One region of the Nocardioides exalbidus genome, then DNA from elsewhere that is predicted to be linked to it. Evidence: predicted binding sites of a transcription regulator. Region 1 holds the regulator's gene; the other holds the start of a gene.
What was found. The regulator LexA, encoded in region 1, represses DNA repair genes until DNA is damaged. The targets are predictions, from matches to a motif close to TCGAACANNTGTTCGA.

Region 1 (7,588 bases):
TCGCCAAGCAGTTCGTCGAGGATCCCCACACCTGCCTGTTCGGCACGCTGTCGCTGTGGCAGGGCCTCGACGTCCCGGGCGACACCTGCCAGCTCGTGATCATCGACCGGATCCCCTTCCCGCGCCCTGACGACCCGCTGATGTCCGCGCGGCAGAAGGCGGCCGACCAGGCCGGTGGCAACGGCTTCATGCAGGTCGCCGCGACCCACGCCGCGCTGCTGATGGCGCAGGGCGCCGGACGCCTGATCCGCACCACCACCGACCGCGGCATCGTCGCCGTCCTCGACCCGCGCCTCGAGACGGCGCGCTACGGACGGTTCCTCAAGGCCTCCCTGCCGCCGATGTGGTCGACGACCGACCCGGCGCTGGTGCGCCAGGCGCTGTCGAGGCTGGGTCAGGCGAAGAGCGCGTAGGCGATCACGCCGACGACGACGAGGATCGCGACGAGGATCAGGTAGAGGGCGGGTCCGCCCGAGCTCACCTCGGTGATCGCGGACGACCTCGTCGGCTCGTACGACGACCGCGCGGGCGCCGCCTGCGGCTGCGGCGCCGACACCGGCTGCGGGGCGGCCTGCGGATGCGGCTGCGCCTCGGGCGCGGGTCCGGGGACCGGAGGCGCCTGCTCGGGCGGCGCGCCTCCTGACGCGCGTCGGGCGGTCTCCGCGGCGGCGAGGTCCAGCCAGGTGTCGACCTCGCCGATGTCGTACCCCTGGCGCAGCCGCACCGGGGTGAAGCGCAGGTCAGTGATCCGCTCGGCGCCGAAGCGCGGCTCGGCGAGCTCGAGGTTCTCGAAGATCAGGTCGATGGCCTGGTCGACCTCCTGCATGTCGTAGCCCTCGCGCAGCGAGGTGGTCGAGAAGCGCGGGCGGTCGAGCGTCATCATGCCTCCACGTCGGTCGGGTAGCCGAAGAGCTGGTAGTCGCGGCGGTACATCCGTGCCACGAGGTCGCGCAGCTCGGCCGACACCTGGCGGTCGCGGCCGCCGGGTGCGGTCTGGTTCTTCGGAGCGGTGGGCACGGCCGGCGCCCCGATCCGCTCGCACACCTCGGCGAAGTCGCGGTCGAAGGTCTCGAGCCGGCCGACGAAGTCGACGCGGTTGAGGTCGATCATCCGGCTCTGGAGCGTCAGGTGCTGGTCGGTGCCCGGCACCGCGCCGAGGTCGTGGGTCGCGGTCCACGCGGCGAACTCCTCGATCACCTGCATCCGCGCGTGCGTCGCCGGGTCGAAGTCGTAGTAGTTGTTGTCCACGACCTTGTCGTGCCACGCCGACACGAAGCGGTCGAGCGGGTCGCGGACGAACGCGAACGTGAAGTAGTCGGCGTACGACTCCCACGGGTAGCGGATCCGCATGGCGTGGTCGACGTCGAGGACCACGCCGTTGCTCTCGCAGTGGTGCCGGATCGTGCGCGTGGCGACCTTCGCCACGCGGTACCAGACGAACCGGTGCGAGTGGCTGATCGTGAGGTTGTACGCCAGGGGGCTGAGCCAGCCGGACTCCTCGCCGGCGGTCGCGAGCCGGTCGAGCTCCGCCTCACCGGGCGGCGTGAGCCGGCGCCGGTTGCCGGGTCGGGTGCGGAACAGCTCGGGATCAGGTCGCGACATCGCCGCTCAGCCTAGGCGGTTGAGCAGCCCCGCGTGGAACGAACGAGGCGCATCGAGACCCCGACCGGTCAGCCGAACGCGATCCGCCCTCGCAGCGCCTCCGGGTCGGCGACCGGCTCGTCCTTGGTCTCGGCGATGAGCTCGCGCGCCTGGTCGACGCTGTCCCACACGTTCCACAGCAGCACGCCGCGCACGTGCCCGGACTTCAGGTAGTAGACGACGCCGGTGCCGACCTCGCCGTCCTTCCAGTCCTCGACCAGGTCGAGGTCGCTCTTCGTCTCGCCGACGGCCTCGTAGCCGTGGTCGAGGATGTCGGACCAGAAGAAGGGCGTGTAGTCGTAGGTCTCGTCGCTGCCGGTCATGGCCTTGCCGGCGGCCTCACCGGACTTCTCGGCGTGGTCGACGTGCTCGACGCGACGACGGCCGAGCAGCGCGTCGTCGTACGCCGCCACGTCGCCCGCGGCCCACACGTCCTCGGCGCTGGTGCGCAGGTGCTCGTCGACGACGATGCCGTTGTCGACCTCGAGCCCCGCAGCGTCCGCCAGACCGGTGCGGGGGAGCACCCCGACGCCGATGACCGCGCCGTCGGCAGTGATGTCGGTGCCGTCCTCGAGGCTGATCCGGACGCCGCCGTCCTCCTCCTGCCCACCCTCGACCGAGCCGTGCACGATCGTGACGCCCTTGTCGGCGAAGGCCTTGGTCAGCGTCGCGGCCAGCGCGCGCGGGAACATCTGCTCCTGCACGTCCTCGAGGTCGAGCACGAGCGTGACGGTCACGCCGTTCTGCACGAGGGCGGAGGTGATCTCCGACCCGATGTAGCCACCGCCGACGACCACGACGTGGCTGCCCTCCCCGGCGAACGCGCGCAGCCGCTCGTAGTCCGCGGCCGTGCGGTAGTAGACCACCCGCGGGCCGGGGTCGATGCCGAGCACGCGCGGCTCGGCGCCGGTGGCGAGCAGCAGCTTGCCGTAGGACACCGACGTCCCGTCAGCCAGGCGTACGACGTGCGCGCCCGGATCGATCTCCGTCACGGTCGTGTCGGTGACCAGGTCGACCGCGTCGTCCTCGTCGAGGTCGCCGGCCAGGTCGGAGTCGGCGAGCGTCTTGTCGTCGTCGAGCCAGAGGTCCTTGGACAGGTCCGGGCGGTAGAGCGGCCTCGCGGGCTCGGACCCGAGCACGGCGATCGTGCCGCCCCCGTCCCCGGACCGGATCCCCTTCACTGCACTGGCAGCGGTGACGCCTGCTCCGACGATGACGTAGTCGTACGACTCCTTGATGGCGCTCATCTGGCCATCGTGTCCGGCGGATACGGCCGTTTCAACGCACGAACGGGTGGACACCCGTGGAGGTGTCCACCCGTGCGATGGTTGAGCAGGGCGCCCCGCGCCCGTGTCGAGACCCAGCTCAGATGCTGCGCAGGACCGCCGTCACAACGCCGAGGATCGTGGCGTTGTCACCCGGGATCGGGTCGTACGCGGTGTTGTGCGGCAGCAGCCAGACGTGGCCGTCCTTGCGCTGGAACGTCTTGACGGTGGCCTCGCCCTCGATCATCGCGGCGACGATCTGGCCGTTCTCGGCCGTCTGCTCCTGGCGGATGACGACGTAGTCGCCGTTGCAGATGGCCGCGTCGACCATCGAGTCACCGGAGACCTCGAGGAGGAAGAGCGTGCCGTCGCCGACGAGCTGCTTGGGCAGCGGAAAGACGTCGGTGACCTGCTCCTCGGCGAGGATCGGGCCACCGGCGGCGATGCGGCCCACGACGGGGATGTTGACCGCGGTCGGCGAGACGTCGCCGATGCCGGTCTCGTCGACGCTCGACTCGTCGCCGCTGGAGATCGAGCGACGGGCGGCCATCACCTCGGGCAGGAACACCTCGAGGGCGCGCGGACGGTTGGGGTCGCGCTTGAGGAAGCCCTTGCTCTCGAGCACGCGCAGCTGGTGGGCGACGCTCGAGGAGGAGGTCAGGCCGACGGCCTGGCCGATCTCGCGCATCGACGGCGGGTAGCCCTTGGACTCGATGGAGTCCTTGATGGTCGCGAGCACGCGCTGCTGGCGCGGGGTCAGGCCCGTCGCGTCCGGGGGACCGTCGGGCATCTCGATGACGTTCTTGTCGTCTGACTTGGCCATCTGTGGAACCTCTCGACGCATGTCTGGACGGGCTGGTGGTGCGACTGCCGGACCAGGCCGGCTGTGCGAGCACCGTAGCCCGAACCGAGGGGCGTGATCAAACATCTGTTCGAAGCCGCGTGTCGCGCGAGACCGGTGGCGACACGCCGAACATTTGTTCAACAGGGGTCTTGCATCGTTCGAACACGTGCTCTAACGTCGTACACCTGTTCGATCGAACGTCTGATCGACAACCACCCACTGTCGGTGGCTGTCGCTAGACATTCCTCCGACAACTTCCACCCGGCTGATCTTCCCCAGGAGGCCACACCATGAGCACCCTCAGCCTTTCTCCGGTCTTCACCGCCAGCCCCGCCACCGCTCGCCCGCGTTCGACCGTGCGGCTGACGCGACGTGGCCGGCTCGTCGTCTTCCTGACGTCGCTCTTCCTCGTCCTCGGCGTGGCGATCATGCTGGCCGGCGGTGCCGTCGGCACCGACTCGGCCGGCCAGCCCGTGCCGACCGAGGTCGTCCAGGTCGCCCCCGGCGACACCCTCTGGGGCATCGCCAGCGACATCGCCACCGAAGGTGACGTCCGCGGGATGATGACCCAGATCGAGCGGCTCAACGCCCTCGACTCCGCCAGCCTCACGGCTGGCCAGAAGCTCCGCGTCCCGGTCGTCACCGAGTAGGCGCAGAGGCCTCCATCAGCCGCTTCGACCCCGGCTGGTGGACCAAGGGGAAGGCGAGGGGCGGGCCATGTGCCCGCCCCTCGGCGCATTTCGGTTTGTCCACAGGCTTTGCCGACGCACTGGTTCGAGACGCTCCGTCATGGGTAACTTGACTGCGTTCAACGCTCTCGGGAAGGCCCACTCGATGCACGTACGCCGCGCCCTCGCGCTCGCCCTGGTCGCACCCCTGCTCCTCGCCGGGTGCTCCGACGACCCCGAGCCCAAGCCGAAGATGCCGGAGACGTCGACCTCGACGCCCACGGATGAGCCGACGGAGACCGAGACGCCTGAGGCCGAGAGCGCGGAGGAGTTCATCCGGCGCTGGGTGAAGGCGGGCGACGAGATGCAGGTGACTGGGGACACCGCCGAGTACGACGCCATGACGCCAAAGTGCTCGCCTTGTCAGGCGTTCGTCGACAACGTGAGCGAGGTGTACGCCGCCGGTGGAAGCGCCGAGTTCGCCGGTTCGACCATCGTGAGCATCAAGCAACTCGGCAAGACGCCTCCCACCTTCAACCTCACGAAAGATCTACCCGACACGGTCATCTCGCGACCGGGTGAGGCCCCGGAAACCCTGCCGGGAGGGCGCACCACGCTGAGAGTCACGCTTGGCAAGGCATCGGGCAATTGGGTCGTGACCCACTTTGGAATCCTGTGAAGCCCTTTCATGCACTCCGAGCCCTCGTGCTGGTGGCTGCCCTGCTCATCACTCCAGCTGTTTCGAGTCCAGCTTCTGCCGAGCCATCGCCATGCATCACCGTTGGGTGGGAACAGGCAGATGCCGAATGCCAGTGGACGTATGCCGACTACAGCTCGAGTTCCGGCTCCGGAGATGGGCACACGTGGGTCGTCACGATCCAGTGCAGCAATGGCGGCATCTGCGCTGAGCACGTCGAGTGTCTCGAGAACGGGGAGGAGGGCTTCGTCCACGACGTCTACATGGATGGCACCGACGTCGGCGACGTCTGCGTACCCGAGAGCCAAGTGGAGGAGGTCAACATCGCCGAGCTTGCTATCCGCGAGTTCAAGCGCCTGACGTGGCCCTCGTCCGAGCTCGTCGTCCAACCGCCCGGCGGCAAGACACTGGTCAACCTCGAGACGAACTTCTACACGACCAACGACCAGGTCAGCACGCGGACCGTCACGCTGGCCGGTCGCCGCGTCGAGATCCGTGCGATGCCGTCGTACACCTTCAAGTTCGGCGACGGTCAGAGCACGGCGACGACCAACCCGGGTCGCCCGCACCCGAATCTCGACGTCACCCACGTCTACCTGGCGACCGGCGACGTCGTGGTCAGCGTCGACACCACGTACGCGGGCCAGTTCCGGATCGGCGACGGCGACTGGCAGTCGATCCCGGACGCGCTCACCGTCGCCGGCGCCGGCTCGGACCTCCGGGTCGTCGAGGCGCTGCCCCAGCTCGTCATCCGCTGAGCGCGACGTCCTCGAGCGGACGCCGCGCTAGCGAGCCGCGCGCTTCCCGCCGACCGGCCGAGGAGCAGGAGCGGGGGAGTCGGGGGCCGAGGTGACCCCCAGGGCCCGCATCATCCGGGCGACCAGCAGCAGCCCCACGAAGAGGCACGCGATCGCGCCGAGGCAGGCGAGGGCCATGAAGCCCCAGGCGCCTGAGCTGCCCCCGCGCGCGGCCGTACCGAAGTCGATGGCGGCGTAGACGAGGTAGCCCCAGGCGACCACGCAGACGGTGATCGCCGCGCCCAGGAAGAGCGCCGCGCGGTTGAGGGAGCGGGGCTGGCGAGTGCCACGCCTCGACCCTGCTCGCTTCCCCGTGGACACGGGGAACAGTGTGACGCATGTGACCGGAGGGGGACACCCGAACTGACCACAAACACGGGTCGACACGCCGCCCCGACAGGACTCGAAATCGCTCTGACCTGCAGTTTTGTGAGCGCCGCCAAATTGGTCGGCAGAGGTTCCGCATTCGCTTGCCAAGCATTGTGGTCGGGGCGTACGGTTACCACTACATCTAGTAGTTACACCGCTGTAGTTATCCACATCTGGTGCACAAGCTAGAGGCCGAAGCGCACAGCTTGAGGCTAGTTGTCCACAGGAACATCCCCAAGCCGCACCCTGTTATGAGGGTGTACGAAGCGCGCCCTGACGACGCGAGAGGAGGACCCATGCACTGTCCCTACTGCAAGAACGAGGACACCAAGGTCCTCGACTCCCGCGTCGCCGACGACGGCGGTTCGATCCGCCGCCGGCGCACCTGCTCGGAGTGCGACCGCCGCTTCACGACGATCGAGAAGATGCAGCTCACGGTGCTCAAGCGCTCCGGTGCGACCGAGCCGTTCAACCGCGACAAGGCGATCGCCGGCGTCCGCAAGGCCTGCAAGGGCCGCCCGGTCACCGACGCCCAGCTCGCCTGCCTCGGCCAGGACGTCGAGGACGCCCTGCGCCTGAGCGGCCAGGCCGAGTTCGACGCGAACGACGTCGGCCTGGCGATCCTGGCCCCGCTGCGCGCGCTCGACGAGGTGGCGTACCTCCGCTTCGCGAGCGTCTACCGCGCGTTCGAGTCGGCTGACGACTTCGACGCCGAGATCAAGATGCTGCGGCTCGAACGAGCCGCAGCCGACGATCAGCCCGCCGCCGAATCGGCGCACTCGGGCTGACCCCCAGACGGCCCGGCAGGTAGTGGGGAAGCTGCCTGCCGGGCCTACCAATGCCGCGGACGCATTCCGCACACCTGCAGGACATCAGCACCACCACACGGCAGCACACACCACGAGGGAACGAGGAGCCCGAATGACCGAGACGGCGAGCGCCCGCAGCAAGCGTGCGACGAAGGGCAAGGGTCTGACGCTGGAGCGCGTCTTCAGCACCGAGGGCACCCACCCCTACGACGAGATCACCTGGGAGCGCCGCGACGTCGTCCAGACCAACTGGAAGACCGGCGAGACCGTCTTCGAGCAGCGCGGCGTGGAGTACCCCGACACCTGGTCGGTCAACGCCTCCACGATCGTCACCACCAAGTACTTCCGCGGCGCCGTCGGCACCGACGTCCGCGAGTGGAGCCTCAAGCAGCTCATCGACCGGATCGTGACGACGTACACCAGGGCCGGTGTCGACCACGGCTACTTCGCCACCCCCGGCGACGCCGAGATCTTCGAGCACGAGCTCACCTGGCTCTT
Region 2 (7,588 bases), 3.6 Mb from region 1:
CCTCCCGCTCGTCGAGGAACACGTCGAGGGCCTGCTGGACCTGGTCGCGGAAGGGGGCGGGATCCCAGGTCGGCACGGTCCTCGTCACGGTGGCGAGCCTAGCCAGTGGACGGATTGCGGGAGACGGCGGATTCCTCCGTAGGCTGTTGCGCATGACGCACAGCCGGGACGTGGACCGGGACCTGAGCATGCGCGAGCTCCTGGCGCAGGGCGGCCGCTCCTTCTCGTTCGAGTTCTTCCCGCCGAAGGACGAGGCGGGCGAGGAGCAGCTCTGGCAGGCGATCACCGAGCTCGAGCCCTACGGCCCGACGTTCGTGTCGGTGACCTACGGCGCGGGCGGCACCACGCGCGACCGCACGGTCGCCATCACCGCGCGGATCGCCCGCGAGACCGACCTCCTCCCGGTCGCGCACCTGACCTGCGTCGGGCACACCACCCACGAGCTCGACGCGATCCTCGACGACATCAGCGAGGCCGGAGTGCGCCACGTGATGGCGCTGCGCGGCGACCCGCCCGGCGGCCCCGGATCGCCGTGGACACCGACCGAGGGCGGGCTGACCTACGCCGACGAGCTGGTCGCGCTGGTGCGTGAGCGCCACGGCCTGCGGGTCGGCGTCGCTGCCTTCCCCGAGGGCCACGTCGACGCCGTCGACCTCGAGCAGGACGCCAAGGTGCTGAAGTCGAAGCAGGACGCCGGGGCGGAGTTCGCGGTCACCGACATGGTGCTGCGGGCCTCGGACTACGTCGGGCTGGTCGAGCGGGCCCGGGCGGTCGGCGCCGACCTCCCGATCATCCCGGGGATCATGCCGATCCTGAACCTCCGCTCGATGGAGCGGATGGTCGAGTTCTCCCGCCGCGAGCTGCCGGAGGAGACCGTGGCCCGGCTCCAGCCGCTGGCCGACGACCCCGGGGCGCTGCGGGCGGAGGGCATCGCGATCGCCACGGAGCAGTGCGAGCAGCTGCTCGACGCCGGCGCACCCGGCCTGCACTTCTACACGCTCAACCGGTCGAAGGCGACGCGCGAGATCTTCGCGAACCTGAGCATCACGGTCTGATCGTTCCTCGGGGCCCGCGCGGCTACGGTGAGGCCATGAACTCCGTCACCGTCACCGGGACCGGCACCAGCCTCGTCGCGCCGGACAGCGCGGTCGTCCGGCTCGCGGCCGTCGCCCGCGGCGCCGGCGTGGCCGAGGCCTACGAGGCGATGTCGACGGCTGCGGCGTCCGTCGTCGAGGTGGCGCGGCGCCACACCGAGGAGCGCCGGGTCGCCTCGACCGGCATCACCGTCTGGCCGACCCACGACCGGGAGGGCCGGCAGGAGGGCTACGAGGCCCGCCACTCCTACGCCGTCGGCTGTGCCGACCTGGCCGGCGCGGGCGCCCTGCTGGGCGAGCTCGCCGCCGAGGTCGGCGACGCGCTGGCGATCGACAGCGTCGGGCTCGAGGTCACCGAGGACCACGGTGCCGCGGGCAAGGCCCGTGAGGCCGCCTTCCAGGACGCGCGCGAGCGGGCCGCCCAGCTCGCCCGGATGGCCGGCGCCGCGGGCCTCGGGCCGGTGCAGACGATCGTCGAGGGCGGGGCCGCCGGCGGACCCTCGCCGATGCCGAAGCTCGCGATGGCAGCCGACTCCGGCGGTGGGCTCGCGCCGGGCGAGACGACGGTCAGCGTGACCGTGACGGTCGTCTTCGAGCTGCTGCACTGACCGACCCGCTTGCGACACCGCGTTACAGCGCCCGGCCGACGATCTCGGCGACCAGGGCGGCGCTGAGGCCGGCGAACGGCAGCCCCGAGCCAGTGGTCGCATGGGCACCGGCGGTGAGCACTCCGGCGATCGGCGTACGCGGTCCGAGGCGGGTGCGGGCCGACCGCGGACCCTGCCACAGCACGCCGTGGGGCGACCCGCCCCAGGCCTCGACGAGGTCGCGTGGGGTGCGCTCGACGCGGGTGACGACCTGCGTGCGGACGTCGATGCCGCGCCGGGTGAGGGCGACGAGCACGTCCTCGTAGACCCGGCCGCGGGTGAGCACGGTCCACGCGGCGGCGCCGTCGGGTGCGCGGCCGCCGGTGCGGACGACCATCAGCGGCTCGCCGTGCACGACCACCTCGTGCGGCAGGTCGGGCACGTCGCCCTCGAGCCCGAGGTGGGTCACGACCGGCGGGAAGGCAGGCATCGTCCGGGCGGCGTACGACGCCAGCGCGGGGAGGCCGCGCGGGTCGATCGCGACGACCGCGAGGTCGGCCACGACCTCACCGCCGGCGACCGCCACGGCCACGACCCGGCCGTCGCGGACGACGAGGTCGGTCGTGGCCGTGCCCGTGTGGACGGTGACGCCGCGCAGGGCGAGCCGGTCGGCCATGGCCGTCCCGAGCGCGGCGAGCCCGCCGGGGACGGTCCACGCGCCGAAGCGCTGCTCGAGGTAGAGATCGACCCCCGCGAACACCGGGACGTCCCGCAGGCCGTGGCCGTCCATCACCAGCCGGTGGCCGGCGACGAGGCGCAGCCGCTCGTCGCGGAAGGTCCGGCGCAGCCGTTTGTGCAGTGACTCGCGCCGGTCGAGCAGCGCGGTCAGCTCACGCGGCGCGACGTCGGGGTCGTAGGGCCGCTCGAACCACTCCTTGCGCAGGAGCTCCCACGTGTCGGCGTACGACGCCACGTGCTCGACCCACTGCTCGCCGAGGCCCGGGCCGAGCTCGTCGACGGCCGCGAGCTGGGCCGCGCGCGACCCGCCGGGGAGGCGGAGGACCGTGTCGTCGGCGAAGCGGTGCTCGCGGACGAGGTCGAGCGGCTGCAGGTCGAGCTCGCGCTCCAGCGGCCGGCCGGACTTGCGGAAGAGGTCGCGCACGACGGCCGGGAGGAGCGTGCTCGTCGGCCCGGCGTCCCAGGCGAAACCGTCCTGCTCGACGCTGCCCAGCGCGCCACCGAGCCGGGCCGAGCGCTCGAGCAGCGTCACGTCGTGGCCCAGCTTGGCCAGCCGTGCGGCCGCGGCCATGCCGCCGAACCCGCCGCCGACCACCACCACTCGAGCCACGGGGGAACCCTAGGGCGTGGTCACGCCCTCTGGTGGAGAGGCTCCTTCTGCTTCCACCGCCGCCAGCCCCGGCGGACGAGGCGGCCGACGAGGAGCAGCATCACCAGGCCGAGCAGGAGCAGGACGCCGGCGGCGGCGGCCGCCGCCTGCGGGTGCTGCAGGGAGAACCAGACGACGCCGAGGACGGCGGCGTCCTCGGTGAGGCTCGCGACGACGTTGGTCACGGGCTCCGGGGAGGAGTTGAGCGCGAGCCGGCCGCCGGCCTTCGCGAGGTGGCTGAGCAGCGCGGTGCCGCCACCGACGACACCGAGCACGGCCTGGTCGAGCGAGGACGCGTCCCCCGCGAGCAGCACGCCGATCACCGCACCGGCGGTCGGGCGGATGGCAGTGGAGATCGCGTCCCAGGTGGAGTCGATGTAGGGGATCTTGTCGGCGATGAACTCCATCGCGTAGAGGAAGCCGGCCGCGGCCAGCACGTCCCACCGCCCCAGCACGTCGGGGATCTCGCTGAAGGAGCCGGCGCGGTCCGCGATGCCCAGCACCAGGACCACGAGGTAGGTGTTGATGCCGCTCGCCCACCCGCTCGAGAAGGTCAGTGCCAGGGCGTCCACGTCAGTCGACCTGCACCTCGACGGCGCCCGTCATCGACAGCAGCTCGTCGTACGTCGACGAGAACACGGCGGCCGGGTGGCCGGCGGCCGCCCAGACGACGTCGTGCTGCCGCAGCCACGGGTCGATCCAGGTGCGGACCGGCGCGGGGTGGTCGAGGGGGGAGACGCCGCCGATCACCTGGCCGGTGTGGCGGCGCACGAAGTCGGGGTCGGCGCGCTTCAGCCGGGCCACGCCGATCCGCTCGGCGACCGCCTTCGTGTCCACCCGGTGGGCGCCCGAGGTGAGGATCAGGACCGGCTCGCCGTCGCTGTCGAAGAGCAGGCTGTTGGCGATCGCGCCGACCTCGCAGCCGAGTGCCACCGCGGCGAGTGCCGCAGTGTGGGCGCTGTCCGGCAGGATGACCACGTCACCGGTGCCACCACGCCGGGTGAGCTCATCTCGAAATGAGGTGATGGACGCGTGCTCGGTCGACATGATGTGAGCGTAGCGACGACGACGACGAGCACCGACAACCACTACAGGGGAGTTTCCACGATGGCGCGCGACCTGCCCGGATCCGTGGTCAACAGCGTGCGGGTGCTGATGCTGATCGTCGCCACCGCCGCCGTGATCACCGTGCTGATCTGGCTGCTGCGCGACGACGTGATCCTCGGCTGGGCGCGGGGCAACCCGTCCGCCCAGGAGATCCTCGCCCAGGGCGGGATCGACCAGCTTCGCGACAGCCCGATCGTGCCCGGCTTCGTCGCACTGTCGGTCGTGGCGTTCGTCGGCTTCACCCTGCTCGCCATGGTGCTCGGGTCGTTCCTCCTCGGGGGCCACGGCTGGGCGCGGATCGTGCTGACCGCGACGGCCTTCGTCGGCGTGCTCGTCGGCGCGGTGGCCCTCAAGTCGCACCTGCCGGCGATCTTCGTCGTGCTCTCGGCGCTCGTCATCGTCGAGGGACTGGTGCTCTCGTTCCTGCTCTGGCGGCGCGAGACCACGGTCTTCCTGCGCGACGTCTGACCCGTTCTTCGGGATCCGGTCCGTCTCCCTTGACGGGCTGTCGGTGCCGGGTAGTACCGTTCTCGGTGTTCGAACAAATGTTCGATGCGACCCGGGTGGCGGTGACCTCGACCCCCACCTCCGCCCGGGTCGGCCCGGGGTCGACGGATGTGCTGAGGAGGCGCGATGAGGCAGTACGACGACCCCGTCGAGGTGCGACGGGACGACGCGGAGGACCCCGAGCAGTTCCTGTGGCGTGGCCGGCTCTGGAAGGTCCGCGCGGTCGTCGCGCACTGGATCGAGACCGGTCCGTGGTGGCAGGGCGCGAGCGGCCGCGCCGAGGAGGAGGCCGGCGGCTCGCTGGTCGACCTGGTCACCGAGCGCGAGCTCTGGCGGGTCGAGGCCGGCCGCGGGATCCCGGTCGACGAGCGGGAGAGCCAGCGGGAGACCTACGGCGTCTTCGACCTGTCCTTCGACTGGACCGACGGGCGCTGGCAGCTCGTCGGCTGCCAGGACTGAGGGCCGCGACGTGACCAACCACCTGGACCAGGCGGGCGCACCCCAGACCCTCTTCGCCAGCCCGCACATGCTGCCGGCCACCGCCCACTCCTACCTCGAGCGCTCGGCGACCTCGCTGCGCGACTCGATCACGGCACGCGACGTGCCCACCCGCTACGCCTGTGCCCACGTCGCCGCGCTGTGTGCGGCGGCGGCGCTCCTCGCGGCCCGGGCGAGGCCGGCACCGCGGGCGCGGCGCCAGAAGAACGCGTGGGTGCTCCTCGCCGAGGTCGCGCCCGAGCTGACGGAGTGGGCGAGCTTCTTCGCCGCGGGGGCCGCCAAGCGGGCCGCCGCGGAGGCGGGCTCGACGCGCGCGGTCACCGAGCGCGAGGCCGACGACCTCGTGCGCGACGCCGACCGGTTCCTGGCGGTGGTCGAGCAGGCGCTCGGCCTCGTGCCCCACGCCAGCGTCGCCTGAGCGCGGTCGAGGTGTCGGACCCGTTCGTCCACCTCCACGTCGCCTCGGGCTTCTCCTTGCAATACGGCGCCTCCCACCCGCACACGCTGGTGGAGCGGGCCGCGGAGCAGGGGATGGACACCCTGGCCCTCACGGACCGCGACGGCGTCTACGGCGCCGTCCGGTTCGTGCGGGCCGCCCAGCGTGCCGGCATCCGGCCGGTGCTCGGCGTCGACCTCGCGGTGGCGTCGACGGGTGCGCTCGGAGGTCCGGGTCGCGATGGCGGCGGCGCCGCCCGTCGTCGTACGCCGGCGCGGGGCGGGGCCCTGCGCGACACCTCACCCGAGCAGGGCGGCCATCCCCGGGTGACGTTCCTGGCCAGCGGGCGGGCCGGGTGGGCGGCGCTGTGCCGGATGGTGTCGGCCGTCCACCTGTCCGGCGAGCGCGGTCGTCCCGTCGCGACGCTCGAGGTGCTGGCGCCCTGGCTCGGCGGCGGCGACGTGCTCGTGCTGCTCGGCCCGTCCTCCGAGCTCGGCCTCGCCGCCACCCGACGGCGCGACGACCTCGGGCTCGCGGCGATCGCGCCGTGGCTCACCGTCGCGCCGGCCGGCAACGTCGTCGTCGAGCTGGTCTCGCACCGACTCGGCGGTCGCCGCGGGGAGTGGGGACCGGGCACCGCGCCGCACGCCGCCCGGATGGCCGGCATCGCCCGGACGGCCGGCCTCACGACCGTGCTGACCAACGCCGTCCGCTACGCCGACCGCCTCGACGCCCCGACCATCGACGTCCTCGACGCCGCCCGGCGGCTCGTGCCGATGGGCTCGGCCAGCCTCCGCGACGTTGGTCCCGCGGGTGTGCGCGGCAACGCCGAGGGCTTCCTCAAGTCCGGCAAGCAGATGCAGGAGGTCGCCGAGGAGGTCTGCCGTCTGGCCGGGCTCGGTGACGGCGAGGTCGAGGCCGGGCGCCTTCTCGCCCGCACCCGGCTGGTCGCCGACCGGTGCGCGCTCGACCCGCGCGCCGACCTCGGCATCGGCGAGGTGCACCTCCCCGAGCTCGAGCTGGCGCGAGGGGCGAGCCTGCTCGCGTCCCGCGATGACGGGCGAACGACGTCTCGACAGCAGCGCGCCGATGCCCTGCTGCGCCACCGGTGCGAGGCGGCGATCGGGTGGCGCTACGGCAACGGCCCGATGCAGGTCGTGTGGAAGCGCATCGACGACGAGCTCGAGATCATCGCGACGCTGGGCTACGCGTCCTACTTCCTCACCGTGGCCGACGTCACCGACCTGATCGGCGCGATGGGCATCCGGCGCGCGGCGCGGGGGTCGGGTGCCGGCAGCGTCGTCAACTACCTCCTCGGCGTCTCCGGGGTCGACCCGATCCGCCACGGGCTGCTGATGGAGCGGTTCCTCTCGCCGTTGCGGGTCTCGCTGCCGGACGTCGACATCGACGTCGAGTCCGCGCGGCGCGAGGAGGTCTACCGCGCGATCCTCGACCGCTTCGGGGGCGAGCGGTGCGCGGCGGTCTCGATGATGGACACCTACCGCGTGCGCCACGCCGTCCGCGACGTCGGTGCCGCGCTCGGCATGCCGCCCGGCGAGGTCGACGCGATCGCCAAGGCCTTCCCGCACATCCGCGCCCGCGATGCCCGGATGGCGCTGCGCGACCTGCCCGAGCTGCGGGCCAGCGGACTGGGTGACGGAGCGCTCGACCACTTCTTCGGCCTCGTCGAGCGGCTCGACGGACTGCCCCGCCACATCGCCATGCACCCGTGCGGCGTGCTGCTCTCCGACGCCACACTGCTCGACCGCACGCCGGTCGAGGCCTCGTGGGCGGGCTTCCCGATGAGCCAGTTCGACAAGGACGACGTCGAGGACCTGGGCCTGCTCAAGCTGGACGTCCTCGGCATCAGGATGCAGTCGGCGATGGCCCACGCCGTCGCCGAGATCTCCCGCGTCGACGGCGTCGAGCTCGACCTCGACGACGAGGTGCAGGTGCCCTTCGACGACACCAC

Region 2: BLV76_RS20645 (DUF6504 family protein) is a predicted target of LexA. The motif match lies at 4,713-4,728, and genes of this name have one in related genera.

The regions. Positions count from the first base shown of each region.
Region 1 is NZ_FNRT01000002.1:613,416-621,003, reverse strand. Features, by position in the region: gene BLV76_RS03340 (ATP-dependent DNA helicase) at 1-413, shown strand, start outside; gene BLV76_RS22765 (DivIVA domain-containing protein) at 395-880, opposite strand; gene BLV76_RS03330 (sulfotransferase family 2 domain-containing protein) at 880-1,602, opposite strand; gene BLV76_RS03325 (NAD(P)/FAD-dependent oxidoreductase) at 1,671-2,888, opposite strand; gene lexA (transcriptional repressor LexA) at 3,007-3,729, opposite strand; gene BLV76_RS03315 (LysM peptidoglycan-binding domain-containing protein) at 4,041-4,400, shown strand; gene BLV76_RS03310 (hypothetical protein) at 4,585-5,097, shown strand; gene BLV76_RS03305 (hypothetical protein) at 5,379-5,873, shown strand; gene BLV76_RS03300 (hypothetical protein) at 5,901-6,233, opposite strand; gene nrdR (transcriptional regulator NrdR) at 6,578-7,069, shown strand; gene BLV76_RS03290 (vitamin B12-dependent ribonucleotide reductase) at 7,203-7,588, shown strand, end outside.
Region 2 is NZ_FNRT01000002.1:4,250,115-4,257,702, reverse strand. Features, by position in the region: gene BLV76_RS20680 (polyprenyl synthetase family protein) at 1-88, opposite strand, end outside; gene metF (methylenetetrahydrofolate reductase [NAD(P)H]) at 153-1,055, shown strand; gene BLV76_RS20670 (SIMPL domain-containing protein) at 1,091-1,702, shown strand; gene BLV76_RS20665 (phytoene desaturase family protein) at 1,725-3,029, opposite strand; gene BLV76_RS20660 (DUF4126 domain-containing protein) at 3,050-3,640, opposite strand; gene BLV76_RS20655 (YbaK/EbsC family protein) at 3,642-4,115, opposite strand; gene BLV76_RS20650 (hypothetical protein) at 4,176-4,643, shown strand; gene BLV76_RS20645 (DUF6504 family protein) at 4,809-5,141, shown strand; gene BLV76_RS20640 (SAV_6107 family HEPN domain-containing protein) at 5,152-5,598, shown strand; gene BLV76_RS20635 (DNA polymerase III subunit alpha) at 5,610-7,588, shown strand, end outside.